DNA from 2 places in the Rhodococcus sacchari genome. Region 1 is predicted to be linked to the other one. Evidence: riboswitches for the same ligand, from Rfam matches in the RefSeq annotation. Region 1 holds a riboswitch; the other holds the start of a gene.
What was found. A riboswitch is a leader RNA that binds a small molecule or an ion and turns the genes downstream of it on or off. The one in region 1 is predicted to bind glycine.
Positions count from the first base shown of each region.

Region 2: linked by a shared signal. The riboswitch ahead of gcvP (aminomethyl-transferring glycine dehydrogenase) and the one ahead of OED52_RS10045 (DMT family transporter) in region 1 are both predicted to bind glycine.

Region 1 is NZ_CP107551.1:2,181,814-2,187,198, reverse strand. It holds gene OED52_RS10055 (NADP-dependent oxidoreductase) at 1-740, opposite strand, end outside; gene OED52_RS10050 (class I adenylate-forming enzyme family protein) at 780-2,273, opposite strand; glycine riboswitch at 2,544-2,632, shown strand; gene OED52_RS10045 (DMT family transporter) at 2,783-3,751, shown strand; gene OED52_RS10040 (SPFH domain-containing protein) at 3,804-5,042, opposite strand; gene OED52_RS10035 (NfeD family protein) at 5,045-5,385, opposite strand, start outside.
Region 2 is NZ_CP107551.1:2,451,908-2,457,292, reverse strand. It holds gene gcvH (glycine cleavage system protein GcvH) at 1-298, shown strand, start outside; gene garA (glycogen accumulation regulator GarA) at 455-916, shown strand; gene ftsR (transcriptional regulator FtsR) at 916-1,653, shown strand; gene OED52_RS11175 (bifunctional nuclease family protein) at 1,770-2,243, shown strand; gene OED52_RS11170 (MerR family transcriptional regulator) at 2,494-3,120, shown strand; glycine riboswitch at 3,198-3,293, shown strand; gene gcvP (aminomethyl-transferring glycine dehydrogenase) at 3,457-5,385, shown strand, end outside.

The sequences.
Region 1 (5,385 bases):
TGGTCGGCCAGGACCCGGATCGCCGCTTCGAGCTGTTCGCCACCGACGTTGTCGAAGTACACGTCCAGGGCCGTAACCCCGGCCTCGGCCATGGCCTCGCGCAGCAGGTCCTTCGCCGGCCCGTCGTGGTGGTCGAACGCCGCGTCCGCTCCGAGGTCGCGCACGAGTGCGACCTTCTCGGGCGACCCGGCGCTGCCGATCACCACGGCGCCGCGTCGTTTCGCCAGCTGGACGGCGGTCGAACCGACCGCGCCGGCAGCGGAGGAGACGAACACGACGTCCCCGGCACGGACCTGCGCGATCCGGTCGATCCCCACCCAGGCCGTCATGCCGGGGATACCCAGCACGCTCAGGTGCACGGCGGCGGGCAGGTCGGCGTGCCGCAAGCGGCGACAGTCGGCCACCGGGACGAGGGCCTCGGTGCGCCAGCCGAGATCGTGGAGGACGTGGGCACCGACCGGGAGCGCCGGGTCGTCGGACTCGGTGACGATCCCGACGGTCGGTGCGAGCATCGGCTCCCCCAGTGCGTAGGGCTCCGCGTAGGTCGCCTCACCGCCCATCCGGCCCCGCATGTACGGCTCGACCGACATGACGAGGTTGCGGACACGGACCCGGTCCGGGCCCCGCTCGGCGAGCGGGGAGTCGACCAGTTCGACGTCGCTCGGCCGGGGCCGGCCGCTCGGGCGGGCACGCAGGACCCATTCGAGTCGCGTGGCCGTGGTGGTGGGGTGAGTGCTCACGGAAGAACCTGTTCTGTGCGGAAGGCGTTGCCGGGCGGGTCAGCCCGCGAGTCCCGCGGTGATCTGTTCCACGAGGTCGCGGCGCACGAGCTTGCCCGTGGGGGTGCGGGGCAGGTCGTCGGCGAAGACGACATCGTCCGGCGTCCGCGAGCCGCGCAGACGCGCGCGGCACCAGGTGCGGATCTCCTCGGGGTCGTCGTGGTCGTCGACCGACGGGACGATCACGGCGCAGATCCGCTCACCCCACTCGTCGTCGGGGGTGCCGATCACCGCGACCTCGCGGACGTGGGGGTGATGGGCCAGCACGTCCTCGATCTCGGCCGGGGCGATGTTCTCGCCCCCGCGGATGATGGTGTCGTCCGCGCGGCCCCCGATGTAGAGATAGCCGTCCTCGATTCGGGCGCGGTCGCGGGTGGGGAACCAACCGTCCTCGTCGAGCACCGAGCCGTTGCCCATGTACTCCCCACTGACCTGGGCACCACGTACCCACAGCAGTCCCGTCTCCCCCTCGGGGAGCACCCGGGTCCCGTCCTCGGACCGGATCTGGGCCTCGACCCCGGGAACGATCCGTCCCGTCGACGAAAGACGTCCTCGCAGTTCGGGGTTCGCGAAGGCTTCACGGTGGTCCTCGGGACCGAGGACCGCGATGGTCGAACTGGTCTCGGTCAGTCCGTAGGCGTTGACGAAGCCGGTGTTCCCGAACGCCGCGAGTGCCCGCTCGAGGACGGGCTGCGGCATCCGCGCCCCTCCGTAGGCGAGCGATTCGAGTGTGGGGCACTCGGCGGGCGCACCGTCGAGGTGGTCGACGATGCGCGCGAGCATGGTGGGGACGACCATCGCACTGGTGACCCCTTCGCGCCGGACGACGTCGAGCCAGCCCTGCGGGGTGAAGTCGGGGAGATACACCATGCGCCGACCCGAGTAGACGTTGCTCAGCACGGCACCGAGACCGGCGATGTGATAGGGGGGCGTACTGACCAATGCAGCCTGTTCCTCTGCAGCGGAACCGAATTCGACGGTGTTGATCAGGTACGACAGCAGGTTGCGGTGCCGGAGCAGCACACCCTTGGGGGCCGAGGTGGTACCGGAGGTGAACAGGACGACCGCGGTGCCCTCGTCCTCCGAGCGGTCTCCCGCGACAGGTTCCGTCTCGCCTGCGAGGCGGAGGAATTCGTCGGTCGAGAGGATGCGGTGCCGGCATCCGGCGAGCTTGTCGACGTATTCGGCGTCCGCCACCACCACCGGATCGCCCAAGCGGTCGATCAACTCGAGCAACTGATGGGACGGAAGGCGGTAGTTCAACGGCGCCAACGGGATACCGGCTCGCGCGGTGGAGAACATCAACACCGGCAGCACCGGCCCGTTGACCCCCACGAACACGAGGTGGCGCGCGCCGAGCTCGCCGATCAGTCCCGCCCCCCGCGAGGCGAGTTCGTCGAGTTGCCGATAGGTCGTGCCACCCTGTCGCGAACCGGTCGCGATCCGCCCGGGGGTAGCGGCAGACGCCATGTCGAGAACCATCCCGATGCCCATGTGACCACCTGTCTGTAGATACCTAGTGCCGTACGAGAAGAGACGAAGGGATCGGACCTCGTGCCCCCCGGATGCGGAATGTCGTCCACACCCCTCACGAGACCGTGTGATGCACACCATAGCAATTATGCCAATATTTGTGAAGGTATCGGCAGAAGTTTTTCGGCAGCCCTCTCACCAGCAGGAATGTGAGACACGCCCCATGCCTCAGGGCAACGACGCTCCGTTCCGAAGGGCATGGCATACTGACCGCGACAACTGAACAGCCACCGAACCGCGGCGGGAGAGTCCCGCATGCGCGGGCGCCGAAGGAGCAACCTCCCCGGGAATCTCTCAGGCCCCCAGACCGCCGACGGCGAGGCTCCTCTGGAAAGCAACTCGATTTCGAGTTCACCGACGGTGTAGGCGGATCCACGTCCGCGAAAGCTCTCAGGTCCGATGACAGAGCGGGGAAACGACAGACACCCGCTGGTGCCCTCTTTCGTGCACCCTGGACCCGAGGAAGACGTGTGACCGTTTCCCTGGGCGCGCCTGCGCGCGCCGATATCGCTGTTCCACCTGCTGCTGTTCGAACCACCCCTGTCGCCGCTCCACGCCCGAATCGTCGGCTCGGCATCGTTGCCATCGTGGTGTCCGCCACCGCGATGGGCGCGGCCGGCCTGTTCGGGCGCAAGGCCAGCCCGGACGGAGCGGTGCTCGGTGAGGCTCTGACCCTGGGCCGGATGGCGGTCGGCGCACTGGGCATGCTCGTGCTGCTCGCCGCCACCCGACGTCTCGGGCAGGTGCGCCGGGAGCGACTGTCGTGGTCGGTCGTGGGCGGCGGGGTGTTCCTCGGCCTGTCGCTGGCGACCTATCTGTCGGCGACGGTGCTGACCGATCTCTCCCGAGCGGTGGTGCTGCACTATCTCGGTCCGGTCGTCGCCACCGTCCTCGCCCGCGTCGTGTTGAAGGAACGGATCGCCCGACTCGATGCGCTGTCGATCGGTACCGCCTTCGCGGGCATGCTGCTCGCCGCGGGTTTCGTCGGCGGCGACGCGTCCAGCGGCGAGCACGAGACGCTCGGGACGGTGCTGGGTGTCGCGTCGGGCCTGTTCTACGGCGCCGCGCTGCTCTGCTATCGCTACCGCCGCGACATGCCGTCGGATGTGCGGTGCTTCTGGAACTTTGCGTTCGGCGCCGTCGCCACCGGCGCGATGGTCGTGGTGACCCGTCCCGACCTGTCGGGGATGACGACGGAGAACTGGATGTGGGCCGGCGGCTTCTTCGCCGTCTGCGGTCTACTCGCCCTGGGGCTGCTGGTGGTCGCCGGCAAGCACCTGCGTGCCGCCGAACTGTCCGGGCTGTCCTATCTGGAGGTCGTCGTCGCTCTCGCCGTGGGCATGCTCGCGTTCGGCGAGGCGGTCTCGACCCTCGCCGCACTGGGCGCCGGCCTGATCCTGCTGTCGATGGCACTACCACTGGTCGCGCGAGCGCGATGACGACGCGGGTGCGGGGCGCCCACTTCGGTGGCCGCCCCGCACCGTCTTCCGTCTACTGCTGGGAGTGCCGCGGCGCCGGGGCCTCGTCGGCGTCCTGCGCCGGCCAGGTCTGCGTGGGCGGCGTCGGGGTCGGCAGCGCCGCCTGATCGCCGCCCGGTCCGGTGTCCTGCTTCGGCGCGGCGGTCCGGACCGCCGGATCCACCGGGGTGCGGGCCACGGCCTCGGCTTCGGCGACGGCCTGCGCCACCTCGGGATCGCGCTTGGTGGTGAACCAGTCCTCGACCTCGGCCGAGTCGTCCTCGGGCCGTTCCAGATCCTCCTCGACGGGGCTGGGCTCGAACCGGAACACGCCGTCCTCGCCCTGCTGACCGAGGCTCCGCGCGAATCCTTCGAGCGCCTTGCCGAAATCGCTCGGCACCACCCACATCTTGTTCGCGTCGCCCTGCGCCATCTGCGGCAGGGTCTGCAGGTACTGGTAGGCGAGCAGTTCGGGGGTGGGGCGGGAGGACTTGATCGCGGCGAACACCTTCTCGATGGACTTCGCCTCGCCCTGTGCCTCGAGATAGCGGGCGGCGCGGTCGCCCTGCGCGCGCAGGATCCGCGACTGCCGGTCGGCCTCCGCCTCGAGGATCGCGGCCTGCTTCGCGCCCTCCGCGGAGAGGATGCGGGACTGCTTCTCGCCTTCGGCGGTCTTGATCGCCGACTCGCGATGACCCTCGGCCGTGAGGATCATGGCGCGCTTCTCACGGTCCGCCTTCATCTGCTTCTCCATCGACTCCTGGATCGACGGCGGCGGATCGATGCTCTTGAGCTCGACGCGAGCGACGCGCAGGCCCCACCGGCCGGTCGCCTCGTCGAGGACACCGCGGAGCTGCCCGTTGATCGAATCGCGGGAGGTGAGCGTCTGTTCCAGGGTCATCCCACCGACGACGTTGCGCAGCGTGGTGACCGTCAGCTGCTCGACGGCGGCGATGTAGTTGCTGATCTCGTAGACGGCGGCCTGCGGGTTCGTGACCTGGAAGTAGACGACCGTGTCGATGCTCAGGGTGAGGTTGTCCTCGGTGATGACGGGCTGCGGCGGGAAGGAGACCACGCGCTCGCGCAGATCGACCTTGTCGCGGATCCGGTCGACGAAGGGCACCAGGAAGGTCAGCTGGCCCGAGGCGGTGCGGTAGTACCGGCCCAGCCGTTCGATCACCGCAGCCTCCGCCTGCGGTACCAGCACCACCGACTTGGACACCAGGAGCACGACCAGTGCCACCACGACGGCGAGCACGATCAACGCTTCCATTCTCAGACCCCCCTCCATACGACGGCGGTCGCGCCGTCTATCTCCATCACCGTCACGGTCGTGCCCGGTTCGTACACCTCGGTGGCGTCGAGCGGCCGGGCCGTCCACACCTCACCGTCGATCTTGACCTGCCCCGAATGCTCCCCCACCCGCTCGAGCACGAGTGCGTGCTTGCCGGGCAGGGCCTCGACCCCGGTGGGCAGCGCGGGCGGCTGCGCATAGCGGCGCTGCAGCACCGGCCGCACCCCCAGCAGCAGCACCACCGAGGTCAGCGCGAAGATCACCGCATCGGTCCAGAGCGGCAGCTCGGTGAGTGCCGAGAACCCTGCAGTGACCACTGCGG
Region 2 (5,385 bases), 270 kb from region 1:
GGCCCAGCTCGGTGACGTCGTCTTCGTCCAGCTCCCGGAGACCGGCTCGGAGATCACCGCCGGGGAGTCCTTCGGCGAGGTCGAGTCGACCAAGAGCGTCTCGGACGTCTTCGCTCCGTTGACCGCGAAGGTCGTTGCGGTCAACGCCGATCTGGACGCGAACCCCGAACTCGTCAACAGCAGCCCGTACGAGGAGGGCTGGCTCGTCGACGTGGAGGTGGGCAGCGAGAGCGAGCTCGACGAGGCCCTCGCGCAGGCGCTCGACGCCGACGGTTACCGCGGTATCACGGAAGGCTGAGCATCCCGCCGGTAACGTGACCCGACTGTCTGCACCGGTACCCCCGCGCGGGGTACGGTCGGATATGGCGTGTGCCGTGTCGGGATGTGAGCGGGGCGAACGAATCAGCGGTCGTCCGGGTACACCCCCGGGCGGCCGAACGGATAAGGAGAAACGGTGAGCGAGAACGGCAACGCGGGCTACGAGGAGACTCCTGCAGAGACCACTTCGGTATTTCGCGCCGACTTCCTGAACGAGGTGGAGGGCGCGGGCGCGTCGACGACGGAGACTCCCGTCTCGGGCGTCGAGGGGCTTCCCGCCGGGTCGGCACTGCTGGTGGTCAAGCGCGGACCCAACGCGGGATCGCGCTTCCTGCTCGATCAGCCGACGACCTCGGCCGGGCGGCATCCCGACAGCGACATCTTCCTGGACGACGTGACGGTCAGCCGTCGGCACGCCGAGTTCCGCCAGGACGAGGGCCAGTTCCAGGTCGTCGACGTGGGAAGCCTCAACGGCACCTACGTCAACCGCGAGCCGGTGGACTCGGCGGTCCTCGCCAACGGCGACGAGGTGCAGATCGGCAAGTTCCGTCTGGTCTTCCTGACCGGTCCCCGGGGCACCCAGGGCGCAGGTAGCTGATGACCGCAGCTCGCCAGCCGGCCGCGGCCGGCATGTCGATCGGGGCGGTGCTCGACCATCTGCGGCCGGAGTTCCCGGACGTGACGATCTCGAAGATCCGGTTCCTCGAAGCGGAGGGCTTGATCAGCCCGGAGCGCACCCCCTCCGGCTACCGTCGCTTCTCGATCGCCGACTGCGAGCGTCTGCGGTACGTGCTCACCGCCCAGCGCGACCAGTACCTCCCGCTCAAGGTCATCAAGGAGCAGCTCGAGGCCATCGACCGCGGTGCCGCCACCGTGGGCTCGGTCGACACCCGCGTCAAGCGGCCGCGTCCCCTCGCGGTCGCCCGTGGGGAGGTCTCGCCGGAGGATCTGCGCAGCGACCGGGAGGTCCGGGTCAGCCGCGACGATCTGTGCGAGCGCGCCGGCATCGACCCGGCCTTCGTCACCGAACTGGTGGGGGCCGGGCTGCTCAGGCCCGGCCCGGCCGGTTTCTTCGACGAGGACGCGGTGCTGCTCGCCCGCACCGTCAAGGCGATGTCGGAGTTCGGTCTCGAGGTGCGGCACCTGCGGGCGTTCAAGCTCGCCGCCGACCGCGAGGCCGCGCTCGTGGCGCAGATCGCCGGGCCGGTCGCGAAGGGACGCGACGCGGGAGCACGGCAGCGGGCCGAGGAGATGGTCCGCGAACTGGCGGCGCTGTCGCTGACCCTGCACACCTGCCTGGTGAAGGCGGCGGTGCAGGGCGCGCTGGACCGCTGACGACGATGCCGGGGTGAGTCTCGGCACCTGACGGATCCCCGGGAGTTCACTAGAATTCCTGGCAGCATGCCGGGGTGGTCCACACCACCGGCGAGCAGCAGGACGGAGGCACCGCGATGAGCGAGATGCGGATAGTGGGCATTCGTATCGAACAGCCGCAGAACCAGCCCGTCCTGCTGCTGCGGGAGGTCGACGGGGAACGTTACCTGCCGATCTGGATCGGGCAGAACGAGGCGACGGCGATCGCGCTCGAACAGCAGGGGGTCGAGCCGGCACGCCCGCTCACCCACGACCTGATCAAGAATCTCCTCGACGTGTTCGGCCACAACCTGGTCGAGGTGCGCATCGTCGACCTGCAGGAGGGCACCTTCTACGCGGATCTCGTCTTCGACGACGGGATGCGGGTGTCGTGCCGGCCCTCCGATGGGGTGGCGGTGGCCCTGCGCGTCGGCGCCCCGGTCTTCGTGGAGGAGCCGGTGCTCGCCGAGGCGGGTCTGGTGATGCCGGACGAACGCGAGGACGAGGTGGAGAAGTTCAAGGAATTCCTCGATTCGGTCTCGCCGGACGACTTCAAGGCGACGGACGGGTGAGAGCCGTTCGCGCGGTCGCACAGGCGACGGCGCGTGCTCGACGAGCGCGCGGACCGAAGCAGGGGTAGTGTCGAAGGTTGCCTTTCCGGTCGGCGTGTTGCAGCCCAGCGTCCGGTACCGGAGCGTACGCTGAGTGAATCCGCAGTGGATCACTCGGTGAGCCTGAGAGCGCTCGATGATCGGATGTGGTGGGGGTCCGCCCATCGATCGTTGCGAGGCACAACGGGGCGCGCGAGAGGAAGTCACAGCAGTGCGAGATCGGACGAAGGGACAGCCACTCGGCGTCGATACCGGCGACCGTTCCAATCCGGCGCCGCAGATGCACGACGTCGACGAGGTCCAGCCGGGTCTGTTTCCCGACGACTCGGTACCCGATGAGCTCGTCGGATACCGAGTGCCCATCGCATGCCAGATCGCGGGCATCAGCTACCGCCAGCTCGACTACTGGGCCCGCACCAACCTCGTCGTCCCGTCGATCCGCGGCGCAGCCGGATCCGGCAGTCAGCGACTGTACTCGTTCAAGGACATCCTCGTCCTCAAGATCGTCAAACGACTTCTCGACACCGGCGTCTCGCTCCAGAACATCCGTGTCGCCGTCGACCATCTCCGCAGCCGCGGTGTCCGCGACCTCGCGAAGATCACCCTGTTCTCCGATGGCACCACCGTCTACGAATGTACGTCGCCCGAAGAGGTCGTCGACCTGCTGCAGGGCGGTCAGGGCGTCTTCGGGATCGCCGTCAGCGGGGCGATGCGCGAACTGACCGGCAGCATCGCCGACTTCCCCGCCGAACGCGCCGACGGCGGCGGAGTGGAACAGCGCCCCGAGGACGAACTCGCCTCGCGTCGCCGCGAACGCATCAACCGCCGTATCGGCTGAATGTCACCGACAGCACACTTCCGGCCGTTCGTGGCGTGCCGGAGCCCCCAGGGCGTGATCTAGAATCGACAGCGCGTCGCCGTCACGCGGGAGAGTCCCGGACACCGATCCGGGCGCCGAAGGAGCAGCACCTCCCCGTCAATCTCTCAGGCAACCGGGACCGCGTGGGCATCGACGTCTCTGGAAAGCGGTGGGAGCACCCGCCCGCCCACGGGGAAAGGCACTGGCGGCCGAATCTCTCAGGCGCTCGCCTCGCGAGCTCACGACAGAGGGGGAGGAAGCACACCGCGCAACCGTGCGCGGGCGTGGACCTCGCCGACCAGCCCGGGAGCTGCGATGACAGATGCCGTCACCTCGAACTTCGCCGACCGCCACATCGGCCCCGACACCGCGGGCCTGAGCCGCATTCTCGACGTCGTCGGCGTCGACTCCCTCGACGCCCTCGCCGCCGCGGCACTCCCCGCGGCCATCCTCGACGACACCTCCGGCACCCCTACGGGACTCGACGTCCTCGACCCGCCGGCCTCCGAGCACGACGTCCTCGCCGAGCTGAAGGCCCTCGCCGCCCGCAACGTCGTGCGCACCTCGATGATCGGCCAGGGCTACTACGACACCCTCACCCCGCCGGTACTGCTGCGCAACATCATCGAGAACCCCGCCTGGTACACCGCCTACACCCCCTACCAGCCGGAGATCAGCCAGGGCCGCCTCGAGGCGCTGCTCAACTTCCAGACGATGGTCGCCGACCTGACCGGCATGGAGATCGCGAACTCGTCGATGCTCGACGAGGCCACCGCCGCCGCGGAGGCGATGACCCTGCTGCGCCGCGCGAACCGCAAGTCCAAGAGCCCCCGCCTCGTCGTCGACGTCGACCTGTTCGCGCAGACCGCAGCCGTCCTCGCGACCCGCGCCGAGCCGCTCGGCATCGAGATCGTCACCGCCGACCTCCTCGGCGAGGGCCTGCCGGAAGGCGACTTCTTCGGCGTGATCCTGCAGGTCCCCGGCGCGTCCGGCCGTGTGGTCGACGCCGCCCCGATCATCGCGGCCGCCCACGAGCGCGGCGCCCTCGTCGCCGTCGGCGCCGACCTGCTGGCCCTGACCCTCCTCACCCCGCCGGGGGAGCAGGGCGCCGACGCGTGCTTCGGCACCACCCAGCGTTTCGGTGTGCCGATGGGCTTCGGCGGCCCGCACGCCGGTTACCTCGCCGTGGGCAGCGCCCACACCCGCACCCTGCCCGGCCGCCTCGTGGGCGTGTCCGTCGACGCCGACGGCAATCCCGCCTACCGCCTCGCTCTGCAGACCCGTGAGCAGCACATCCGCCGTGAGAAGGCCACCAGCAACATCTGCACCGCGCAGGTGCTGCTGGCCGTGCTCGCCGCCATGTATGCCTCGTACCACGGCGCCGAGGGCCTGACCGCGATCGCCCGCCGCGTCGCCGGGCACGCCCGCCGCCTCGCCGACGGACTGCGCGCCGCCGGGGTGGAGGTCGTGCACGAGGACTTCTTCGACACCGTCCTGGTCCGGGTCCCGGGCCGCGCCGACGCGGTGCTCGCCGCGGCCCTCGAGGCCGGCATCAACCTGTTCCGTGTGGACGACGACCACGTGTCCGTCTCCTGCGACGAGGCCACCACCGCCGCCCACGTCGACGCGGTGCTCGCCGCCTTCGGGGCCTCCGCCGCGGAGACCGTCGAGACCGGTACGGCGCTCCCGGCGTCGCTGGCCCGCACCAGCGCGTTCCTGCAGCACGAGGCGTTCACCCGCTACCGCACCGAGACCGCGATGATGCGCTACCTGCGGCGGCTGTCCGACAAGGACCTCGCCCTCGACCGCACGATGATCCCGCTCGGGTCGTGCACCATGAAACTCAACGCCGCCACCGAGATGGAGGCGATCACCTGGCCCGAGTTCGCCGGCCTGCATCCCTTCGCCCCGGTCGAGCAGACCGAGGGCATCCGGCAGCTCATCGCCGACCTCGAGGGCTGGCTCGCGGCGGTCACCGGCTACGACGCGGTGAGCCTGCAGCCGAACGCCGGCAGCCAGGGCGAGTACGCGGGGCTGCTCGCGATCCGCCACTACCACCTCGACCGCGGCGACACCGACCGCGACATCTGCCTGATCCCGTCGAGCGCGCACGGCACCAACGCCGCCTCCGCTGTGATGGCGGGCATGCGCGTCGAGGTCGTCGCGTGCCGCGAGAACGGGGACGTCGACCTCGACGACCTGCGCGCGAAGATCGCCGATCACGGCCCCCGCCTGGCCGCGATC